Polyangium mundeleinium: one gene and its partner. The protein of the gene in region 1 interacts with the protein of each later gene in a pairwise test. Links are inferred from orthologs where the notes say so. Each region holds a gene or a part of one and is shown in the gene's direction. Other genes may lie near its edges.

Region 1 (4,108 bases):
GCCGCCCGTGACCTTGGCGATCTCGGCTTCGACGTGCTTGTCGGCCTGCTCGAGCGCCGCGTTTGCCGCGACCGCCACCGCGTCGAGGGCCATCTCCAGGCCTTCGGCGGCGAGGAAGTCCGGATCGATCGCGATCTTCCGGACCTTGCCTTCGCAGGTCACGGTGACCGAGACCTTGTCCGACGCGGCGGTCGCCGAGATCTCGTGGTCCTTGATCTTGGCTTTCGCCTCGTCGATTTTGCGCTGCATCCGGGCCGCTTGGCGGACCAGCTCGTTCATTCCACCGCGAAATTGCATGGGAGGAGCGTGTATGCCGTGAAGTTGGCTGGGCTGCAAGGCCGGACGAACGCCCGCGCGCGCCTCTTCGCTCGCTCGGCGCGCCCGCCGTGGCGGTCCGGCTGCGTCGCAAGACGCCAGCGCGCCTTTCTGCTACGTCGAGGCGGCGATGAGCTACGTCGTCCTCGCGCGCAAGTACCGACCGCAGTCGTTCGAGGACCTCGTCGGTCAGGGGCACGTCTCGACCACGCTCGAGAACGCGATCGCCAAGAACCGCGTCGCGCATGCCTTCTTGTTCACGGGCGTCCGCGGCGTCGGCAAGACGACGAGCGCGCGTATCCTCGCGAAATCGCTCAACTGCGTGAAGGGTCCGACGTCGAAGCCCTGCCAGGAGTGTGCTCCTTGCAAGGAGATCACCGTCGGCAGCGACGTCGACGTCCAGGAGATCGACGGCGCGAGCTACACGGGCGTCGACGACGTCCGCAAGCTCCAGGAGAGCCTTCCGTACCGGCCTTCGCGCGACCGGTTCAAGATCTTCATCGTGGACGAGGTCCACATGCTCTCGAACAACGCGTGGAACGCGTTCCTCAAGACGCTCGAGGAGCCGCCGCCGCACGTGAAGTTCATCTTCGCGACGACCGAGGTCCACAAGATCCCGGTCACGATCCTGAGCCGCTGCCAGCGCTACGACTTCAAGCTCATCAGCGCGCTCTCGATCACGGCGCGCCTGCGCTTCGTCCTCGACCAGGAGGGCGTCGCGTTCGAGGACGCCGCGCTCTCCATCATCGCCCGCGAGGCGGCGGGCAGCATGCGCGACGCGATGAGCCTGCTCGATCAGGTCCTCGCGTGGGTCGGCGTCGACGGCGACAAGCTCACGGCCGAGGGCGTCGCGCGGGTCCTCGGCGTCGCGGATCGCTCGGTCCTCCACGGCCTCGCAGCCGCGCTCGTCGACGGCGACGCCGAGGCGTGCCTGCGCACGGTCTCCGACCTCGCGCATCAGGGCTACGATCTCCCGCACGTCGCGCGGGACTTCCTCGCGCATTTGCGCGACCTCGTGGTCGCCAAGGTCTCCGCGGATCCGACGGGCCTGCTTGACCTCGCCGACAGCGAACTCGCCGACGTCAAGACCCTGGCGGCGCGCGCGGACGCGGACGACCTCGCGCGCTTGCATCAGGGGTTCTCGCGTTCCTACGACGACATCACCCGGAGCGGCCAGCCTCGCGCGGCGCTGGAGATGACGCTCGTGCGCCTCTCGCGCCGGCCGCCGCTCATGCCGGTGGACGAGCTCTTGCGGCGGATCGGGGACATGGAGCGCCGCTTGCTCGGGGGAGGCGGCGGCGCGCCGGGCCCCTCGGGCGGCGCCGGGCAGGGACGGCCCATGCAAGGCGGCGGCGCGCCTCCCGGCCAGCGTCGGGCGTCCGCCTCCGAGGCTTCGTCGTCTTCACCGGCCCCATCGGCGTCTTCCCCGGTGCCTCCACCAGGTTCCCAAGCCTCTCCGGCGCCTTCACGGGTGGCTCCGGCGTTTTCACAAGCCGCTCCGGCGTTTTCACAGGTCCCTCCGACGCCTTCACGGGTGGCTCCAGCGTCTTCACAAGCCGCTCCGGCGTCTTCACAGGTCCCTCCGACGCCTTCACGGGTGGCTCCGGCGTCTTCCCGACCGCCTCCGGCCAACGGCGCCGCCTACACAAACGGCGCCCCCTACACGAACGGCGCGGCCCCCCCCAACGGCGCCGGCCGCATGGCGGCCCCGAGCGCCCCCGACCTCGCCACGTTTCGCGCCGTGATCGAGCTCGTCCGCGCCAAGCGCGCGCCGCTCGCCTCCGTGCTCGAACATGCCGCGCTGCTCCGCATCGGCCCCGACGGCATCGTGCTCGGCTTCGAGGACAACTCGTTCCTCGGCAAGCAAGCGCAGGAGCCCGTCGCCAAGGAGGGCATCCGCGCCGCCCTCGCCGCGCATTTCGGCGGCAAGCCCGACGTCACGTTCGAGACACTCCGCCCGCAGAGCGGCGCCGTCACGGTCGCGCAGATCGACGGCGCCGACCGACGCGCCCGCCTCGACAACGCGCGCCGCGCCATCGCCGATCATCCCCTCGTCACGGCCGCGATCGAGCTGCTCGGCGCCGAGCTGCGCGACGTACGCCTCGGACACGAAGACGCCGCTGCCGCCGAGCGCATGTCCACGCGCTAGGATCAGCCATGCGCTTCTTCCCCTTCGCCGCGGCGATCGCGGCCGCCTCGCTCCTCGCCCCCACCGCGGCCCACGCGAACGGCCGCTTCCCCATCGCCGACCAGCTCGTCGTGGATCCCAAGGATCCTGCACACATCGTCCTCCGCACGACGTACGGCATCCTCGAGACCTCGAACGGGGGCAGCTCGTGGTCGTGGATCTGCGAGGGCGCGGTCGGGTACGGCGGCACGCAGGATCCGGCCATCGGCGTGCTCGCGGACGGCACGATCCTCGCCGGCGTCTTCGAGGGCCTCAGCGTGAGCCACGATCGCGGCTGCGCTTGGGGCTTCGTCGAGGCCCCCTTGAAAGACGAGTACGTCATCGACGTCTCCGTCCACCGGGACGACCCCTCGCGCGGCGTCGCCATCACGTCCACGGGCAAGGGCACCGACGGCTTCCACGTGATCGTCGCCGAGACGGCCGACAACGGCGCCACCTGGACGCAGGCCGGAAAGCCGATCCTCAGCGACTTCATCGCCCTCACGGTCGACGTCACGCCTTCGAACCCGCAGCGCCTCTACGCGAGCGGCATCGTTGGCAAATCGTTCGCGCCTGCGATCGAGCGCTCCGACGATCGCGGCGTCACGTGGACGCGCACCTACCTCGACGCGGCCTACGCGAGCTTCGTCCCCTTCCTCGCCGCGATCGACCCGCAAAACCCCGACCGTGTCTACCTGCGCCTGAGCGGCGATCCCGTCGACAAGCTCCTCGTCAGCGACGACGCCGGCGCCACGTTCACCGAGGCCTTCACGGCCGCGGACGATCTGCTCGGCTTCGCGCTCTCGCCCGACGGCACGCGTATCGCGATCGGCGGCCCGAAGGACGGCATCCAGATCGCGAACACGGCCGACCTCGCGTTCGAGAAGGTCAGCGACCTCTACACGCGCTGCCTCACGTGGACGACCGCAGGCATGTACGCGTGCGGCAACCAGTTCGTCGACGGCTTCACCGTCGGCTTCTCGAAGGACGAGGGCAAGACGTTCGAGAACATCTACAACCTGCCCGACATCTGCCCGCTCGAATGCGGCGAGGGCGCGACGACGCCGGCCATGTGTGTGATGAGCTGGCCCGGCATCGCGGCCACGCTCGGGATCGAGCCGACCGCGTGCGGCGGCATCGGCCCGGGCAGCGGATCGGGCAGCGGCAGCGGCGGTGGCCCGCCGCGGGACCTGGAAGCGGCAGGCGGATGTGACTGCGGCCTGGGAAGCGCGTCCGGCGCGTCCGGCGCCACGGTCCTGGCCGGCCTCTCGGCGCTCGTCTTACGCTTGCGCCGCCGAAGAGATCGCCGCGCGCCCGCCGCGAAGACGCGCTAACGCAACGCCGCCCGCACGCTCTCCTCGACGATCCCCAGGAGCGTCTCGAGATCGTCGTCCGTGATCGTGAGCGGCGGCGCCACGTACACCACGTCGCCGAGCGGCCGCAGATACGCGCCGCGCCTCCGCGCCTCCGCATACACCCGCCAGCCGAGCTCACTGAGGTATCCCGCGCCCTTCGACAGATCGAGCGCGCCGATCATCCCGAGCGATCGCGCCCGCGACACGCCCGGGATCTCACCCATCGAAGCGAACACCTTCGCGATCCGCGCGGCCTTCGGCTGGGCCTTCG
Region 2 (4,646 bases), 6.4 Mb from region 1 along the record:
TCCGCGCCGCCGTAGAGCTTCGCCTGCAGGCCGTTGCAGTCCTCCGACGTGCCGAGCGTCGACATGTCGAGCATGATCGTGAACTCGCCGTCCGAGATCGCCTGGTTCGCCTGCGTGCTGAGGTCGGACGAGAGGCCGAGGATGACCGGCAGGATGTTCTTGCCGAACGAGTTGTCCCGGCCCTCTTCGCCGTCCGGATACACGGCCGCAGGCGAGCCGCCTGCGCGCGGCTTGCACAGGCCGACCGACGCCTTCGTCGACGCACGACCGTCGAGATCGTAGCCGTAGAACTTCCAGCCGCCCGTGGGATCGGGCGTGCCGTCGCGCTTCGTGTCGCCGAGGAAGATCTGGCTCATCGCCATCACCTTGCCCGCCCCCTCACAGGTGGACAAACCCTCGGGCTCTTCCGGCGGCGCGAGGCCCGCGGGATCCTCGGACGGCGGCGGAACCGGGGGTTTCTCCGAGACCGTGTCGGAGCCGCAACCAAGAACAGCGAGCGAAGTCGCCACAAATGCGGCGGAGAGAAGACGGGTGCGAAGCATAGAAACCTGACTCACTTTCCCGGACCCGAGCGCGGGTCGTCAAGCGCACGGCAGCTCGTCGAGTGCCCGTGGATGTGGCGCATGCTAGCCAGGGCGCAGTCGCTTCACAAGAGCGTCACAGGGCGCGGCGCTTCGCACACGACCAGAGTGCAGCCGTACGATGCAGCTTCACGAGTGACGCTAAGCATCACGAACACGCGCCTCGTTTGATGACGCGCGCCTATCCTGAAGCGAGCTCGCCCGAGCAGCTAGAAACGCCGAGGCAAGATCGATCGTGGCAGCCGAGTTCGTTCATCTCCACGTCCACTCGCAGTACTCGCTGCTCGACGGGGCCCTCAAGATCAAGGACCTCGTCGGCAAGACGAAGGCGCTCGGCATGCGCGCCGTGGCGTTGACCGATCACGGCAACATGTTCGGCGCGATCCAGCTCTACAAGGCGTGCAAGGACGCCCAGGTAGGCGCTATCCTCGGCTGCGAGGTGAACGTCGCGCGACCGCGCACCGCGCGAAACGACGTGCCGAGCGGCAAGACGGACGACGCGCCGGTCGATCACCTGGTGCTGCTCGCGTCGAACCTCGAGGGCTACAAGAGCCTCGTTCGAATCGTGTCCGAGGGCCACGTGACGCCCATGAGCGGCGCCGCGCCGAGCGTATCGCTCGACTTCATCGCGCAGAACAGCAAGGGCCTGATCGGCCTCTCCGGCTGCATGGGCGGCGTGCTCGCGCAGCGCGTGCTCGAGGAGGGCGAGGACGAAGGGCGCGCGGCGATGGATCGGCTCGTCGAGGCGTTCGAGCCGGGCAGCCTGTACGTGGAGCTGCAGGATCACGGGCTCGTCGAGCAGCCGGTGCTGAACGGGATCCTCACGCGCCTCGCGAAGGATCGCGGCCTGCCGATCGTGGCGACGAACGACGCGCACTTCGGCAGCCGCGACGACGGCGAGGGGCACCTCTACCTGTCGTGTATCGCGGCGAACCGCTCGTACGCGGACGCTTTCGAAGCGCATCACCAGAGCTTCGAGATGTTCCTCAAGTCGCCGGACGAGATGGCGCACGTCTTCCGCGACCACCCGGAAGCCATCAAGAGCACGCTGGAGATCGCCGAGCGATGCGCGGGGCTCAAGCTGAAGCTCGGCCAGCCGATGCTGCCGACGTTCGCACTGCCGGAGGGGTTCGATACGAACTCGTACTTCCGGCACGTCTCGCACGAGGGGCTGACGAAGCGCTTCGAGGAGTTCCGCCGCGGGGGTAAGACCGTCGACCAGGAGGCGTACCGCAAGCGCCTCGACATGGAGCTCGACGTCATCATCGGGATGAAGTTCCCCGGCTACTTCCTGATCGTCTGGGACTTCATCCGGCAGGCGAAGGAGATGGGGATCCCGGTGGGCCCGGGCCGCGGCTCCGGCGCGGGCTCGCTCGTGGCGTACGCGCTGCGCATCACGGATCTCGATCCGATCCCGTACAACCTGCTCTTCGAGCGCTTCCTGAACCCGGAGCGCGTGAGCATGCCGGACTTCGACGTCGACTTCTGCATGGATCGGCGCGACGAGGTGATCCGGTACGTCGCCGAGAAGTACGGCAAGACGAGCGTCGGGCAGATCGCGACGTTCCACGAGCTCAAGGCGAAGAGCGTCATCAAGGACGTGGCCCGCGCGATGAGCTTCCCGCCCGCCGAGGCGCAGAAGATCGCGAACCTGATCCCGCAGAAGGGGCCGGGGCAGACGTACACGATCCCCGAGTCGATCGAGATTGAGCCGAAGCTCAAGGCGCACATGGAGAGTGATCCCTCGGTGCGCGAGCTGCTCACGCAGGCGCAGAAGCTCGAGGGGCTCACGCGGCACGCCGGCATGCACGCGGCCGGCATCGTGATCAGCGAGGGTCCGCTCTGGGACCACGTGCCGTGCTTCCGGAACGGCGAAGCGCTCGTCACGCAGTACTACAAGGACGACGTCGAGCAGGCGGGCCTCGTCAAGTTCGACTTCCTCGGCCTCAAGACGCTCACCGTGATCGACATCGCGGTGCGGCTCATCCGCGCGCGGCCCGATCAGAAGGGTAAGTCACCGGCCGAGGCGTTCGACATCAACGCGATTTCGCTCAGCGACGAGGAGACGTTCCACCTCCTGCAGTCGGGCGAAACGACGGGCGTGTTCCAGCTCGAATCGAGCGGCATGCAGCAGCTCTTCAAGGACCTGCGCCCGACCAACTTCGAAGACATCGTCGCCGCCGTCGCGCTCTACCGCCCCGGCCCGCTCGGCACGGGCATGGTGAAGGACTTCGTCGACTGCAAGCACGGGCGCAAGCCCATCGCGAAGATGCACGACCTCGTCGACGATCTGCTCAAGCCGACCTACGGCGTCATCGTCTACCAGGAGCAGGTCATGCAGATCGCGCAGATGCTCGCCGGCTACACGCTCGGCGGCGCCGACCTGCTCCGCCGCGCGATGGGCAAGAAGAAGCCCGAGGAGATGGCCAAGCAGAAGTCCATCTTCGTCGAGGGATCCTTGAAGAACGGCGTGTCCGCCGAGGACGCCGACCGCATCTTCGGTCTGCTGGAGTTCTTCGCGGGGTACGGCTTCAACAAGAGCCACTCGGCCGCGTACGCGCTCATCACGTACCAGACGGCGTACCTCAAGCGGCATTATCCGGTGGAGTTCCTCTGCGCGCTGATGACCGCGGATCGCGACAAGATCGAGAAGGTCGTGCGGATCATCGCGGAAGGGCGCGCCTGGGGCGTCGACATTCTCCCGCCCGACATCAACGAGTCGAACATCGACTTCTCGGTCGTCTACAGCGAGCCGGGCAAGGCCACGAAAAAGGCCGGCCGGAAGGCGCCGAGCAAGATCAAGGACGCCGATCCCTACGATCCGAAGATCCGCTTCGGCCTCGGCGCGATCCGCGGCGTGGGCGAGTCGGCGCTGGAGGCGGTGCTCGAAGCACGCACGTCGGGCGGCGCGTTCGCCGATCTCTTCGACTTCGCCCAGCGCGTCGACGCGCGGCGCGTGAACAAGGGCGTGCTCGAGGCGCTCGTGCAATCGGGGGCGTTCGACGCGACGCTCCTTCCGCGCGGCGTCACGCGAGCCCGCGCGTTCGCCGCGCTCGATCAGGCGCTCGAACGCGCGAGGAGCGCGAGCAAGGATCGCGAGCGTGGTCAAGGTTCGCTGTTCAGCCTCTTCGCAAAGGCGGCCCCCGCGGCCGAGCAGAAGCTCGACGAGTACCCGCAGTGCGAGCCGTGGGATCTGCGCGAGATGCTGGTGCGCGAGAAGCAGTCGCTCGGCTTCTACGTCTCGGGGCATCCGCTCGAGCGGTACGGCACGGAGCTCAGTCGCTTCGACGTGATCGCGGCGAGCGCGCTTCCGCATAAGGATCCGTGGTCGAAGGTGCGCGTGGCCGGGATGGTCGAGGGATACCGCGAGCGCATCTTCAAGGGCGGCGGCGGCAAGGTCGCGTTTTTCCACCTCGAAGACACGAGCGGCCGCGTCGAGGTGAAGGTGCGCGACAAGCAGATCGAGACGTACGGCGCGATCCTGCAGGGAACCGACCCGGTCCTCGTCTCGGGCAAAGTGAGTTTTCCGCAGGTGGAGGAAGGCGCCGAGGACGAGCAAGCGGCGCCGCGAGAGCCGACGTTGATGCTCGACGAGGTCGTGCCGCTCGCGGACGCGATCCGCGCGGAGACGAAGAGCGTGCGCATCCGCGTACAAGCCCGGAAGGCGACGCGGGATCACATCGGCAAGCTACGGGACGTCCTGGCGTCGAGCCGCGGTGTCTGCCCGGTGCACCTCTTGATCCAGCTCGACGACGGCGCCGAGGCGGTGCTCGCGCTCGGGCGTGATCTCACGGTGACGCCGAGCGACGAGATGCTCGCGCGCCTGGAAAAACTCTTCGGCGAGAAGGTCGCGGAGCTGCGCTAACCCGACGCCGCCGTGGCCTTCACCATCGTGTCGAGGCGCGGCTCGACCGCGGCCTTGTCTTCCTGGTGCTTGAGCAAGAGGCCGAGCGTGTCGCGCGCGAGGTCCGGCTCGAGCTTGCTCTTGCCGAGCAGGACGAGCGCGCGCGCCCAGTCGAGCGTCTCGCTCACGGCGGGCGCCTTGCGTAGATCCATCTTGCGGAG

The links. Proteins that work in one complex are often made in the same cells at the same time.
Region 2: the proteins of dnaX (region 1) and dnaE interact in binary tests that used the Escherichia coli proteins (3 or more experiments, as listed by UniProt). The link is inferred for Polyangium mundeleinium from one-to-one orthologs.

The regions. Positions count from the first base shown.
Region 1 is NZ_JAQNDO010000001.1:671,937-676,044, reverse strand. The notes cover bases 27-2,954. They hold dnaX (DNA polymerase III subunit gamma/tau), read left to right. Parts: upstream 27-445; coding sequence 446-2,464; downstream 2,465-2,954. Other genes in these bases: POL67_RS02790 (beta propeller repeat protein), read left to right, coding at 2,473-2,954; POL67_RS02800 (YbaB/EbfC family nucleoid-associated protein), read right to left, coding at 27-297. In the rest of the region: more of POL67_RS02800, read right to left, coding at 1-26; more of POL67_RS02790, read left to right, coding at 2,955-3,816; bioA (adenosylmethionine--8-amino-7-oxononanoate transaminase), read right to left, coding at 3,813-4,108. UniProt on the Escherichia coli protein: Part of the beta sliding clamp loading complex, which hydrolyzes ATP to load the beta clamp onto primed DNA to form the DNA replication pre-initiation complex.
Region 2 is NZ_JAQNDO010000001.1:7,096,645-7,101,290, forward strand. What follows is about bases 436-4,646. They hold dnaE (DNA polymerase III subunit alpha), read left to right. Parts: upstream 436-816; coding sequence 817-4,446; downstream 4,447-4,646. Other genes in these bases: POL67_RS28085 (hypothetical protein), read right to left, coding at 436-509; POL67_RS28095 (AAA family ATPase), read right to left, coding at 4,443-4,646. Also shown: more of POL67_RS28085, read right to left, coding at 1-435. UniProt on the Escherichia coli protein: DNA polymerase III is a complex, multichain enzyme responsible for most of the replicative synthesis in bacteria. This DNA polymerase also exhibits 3' to 5' exonuclease activity. The alpha chain is the DNA polymerase catalytic subunit.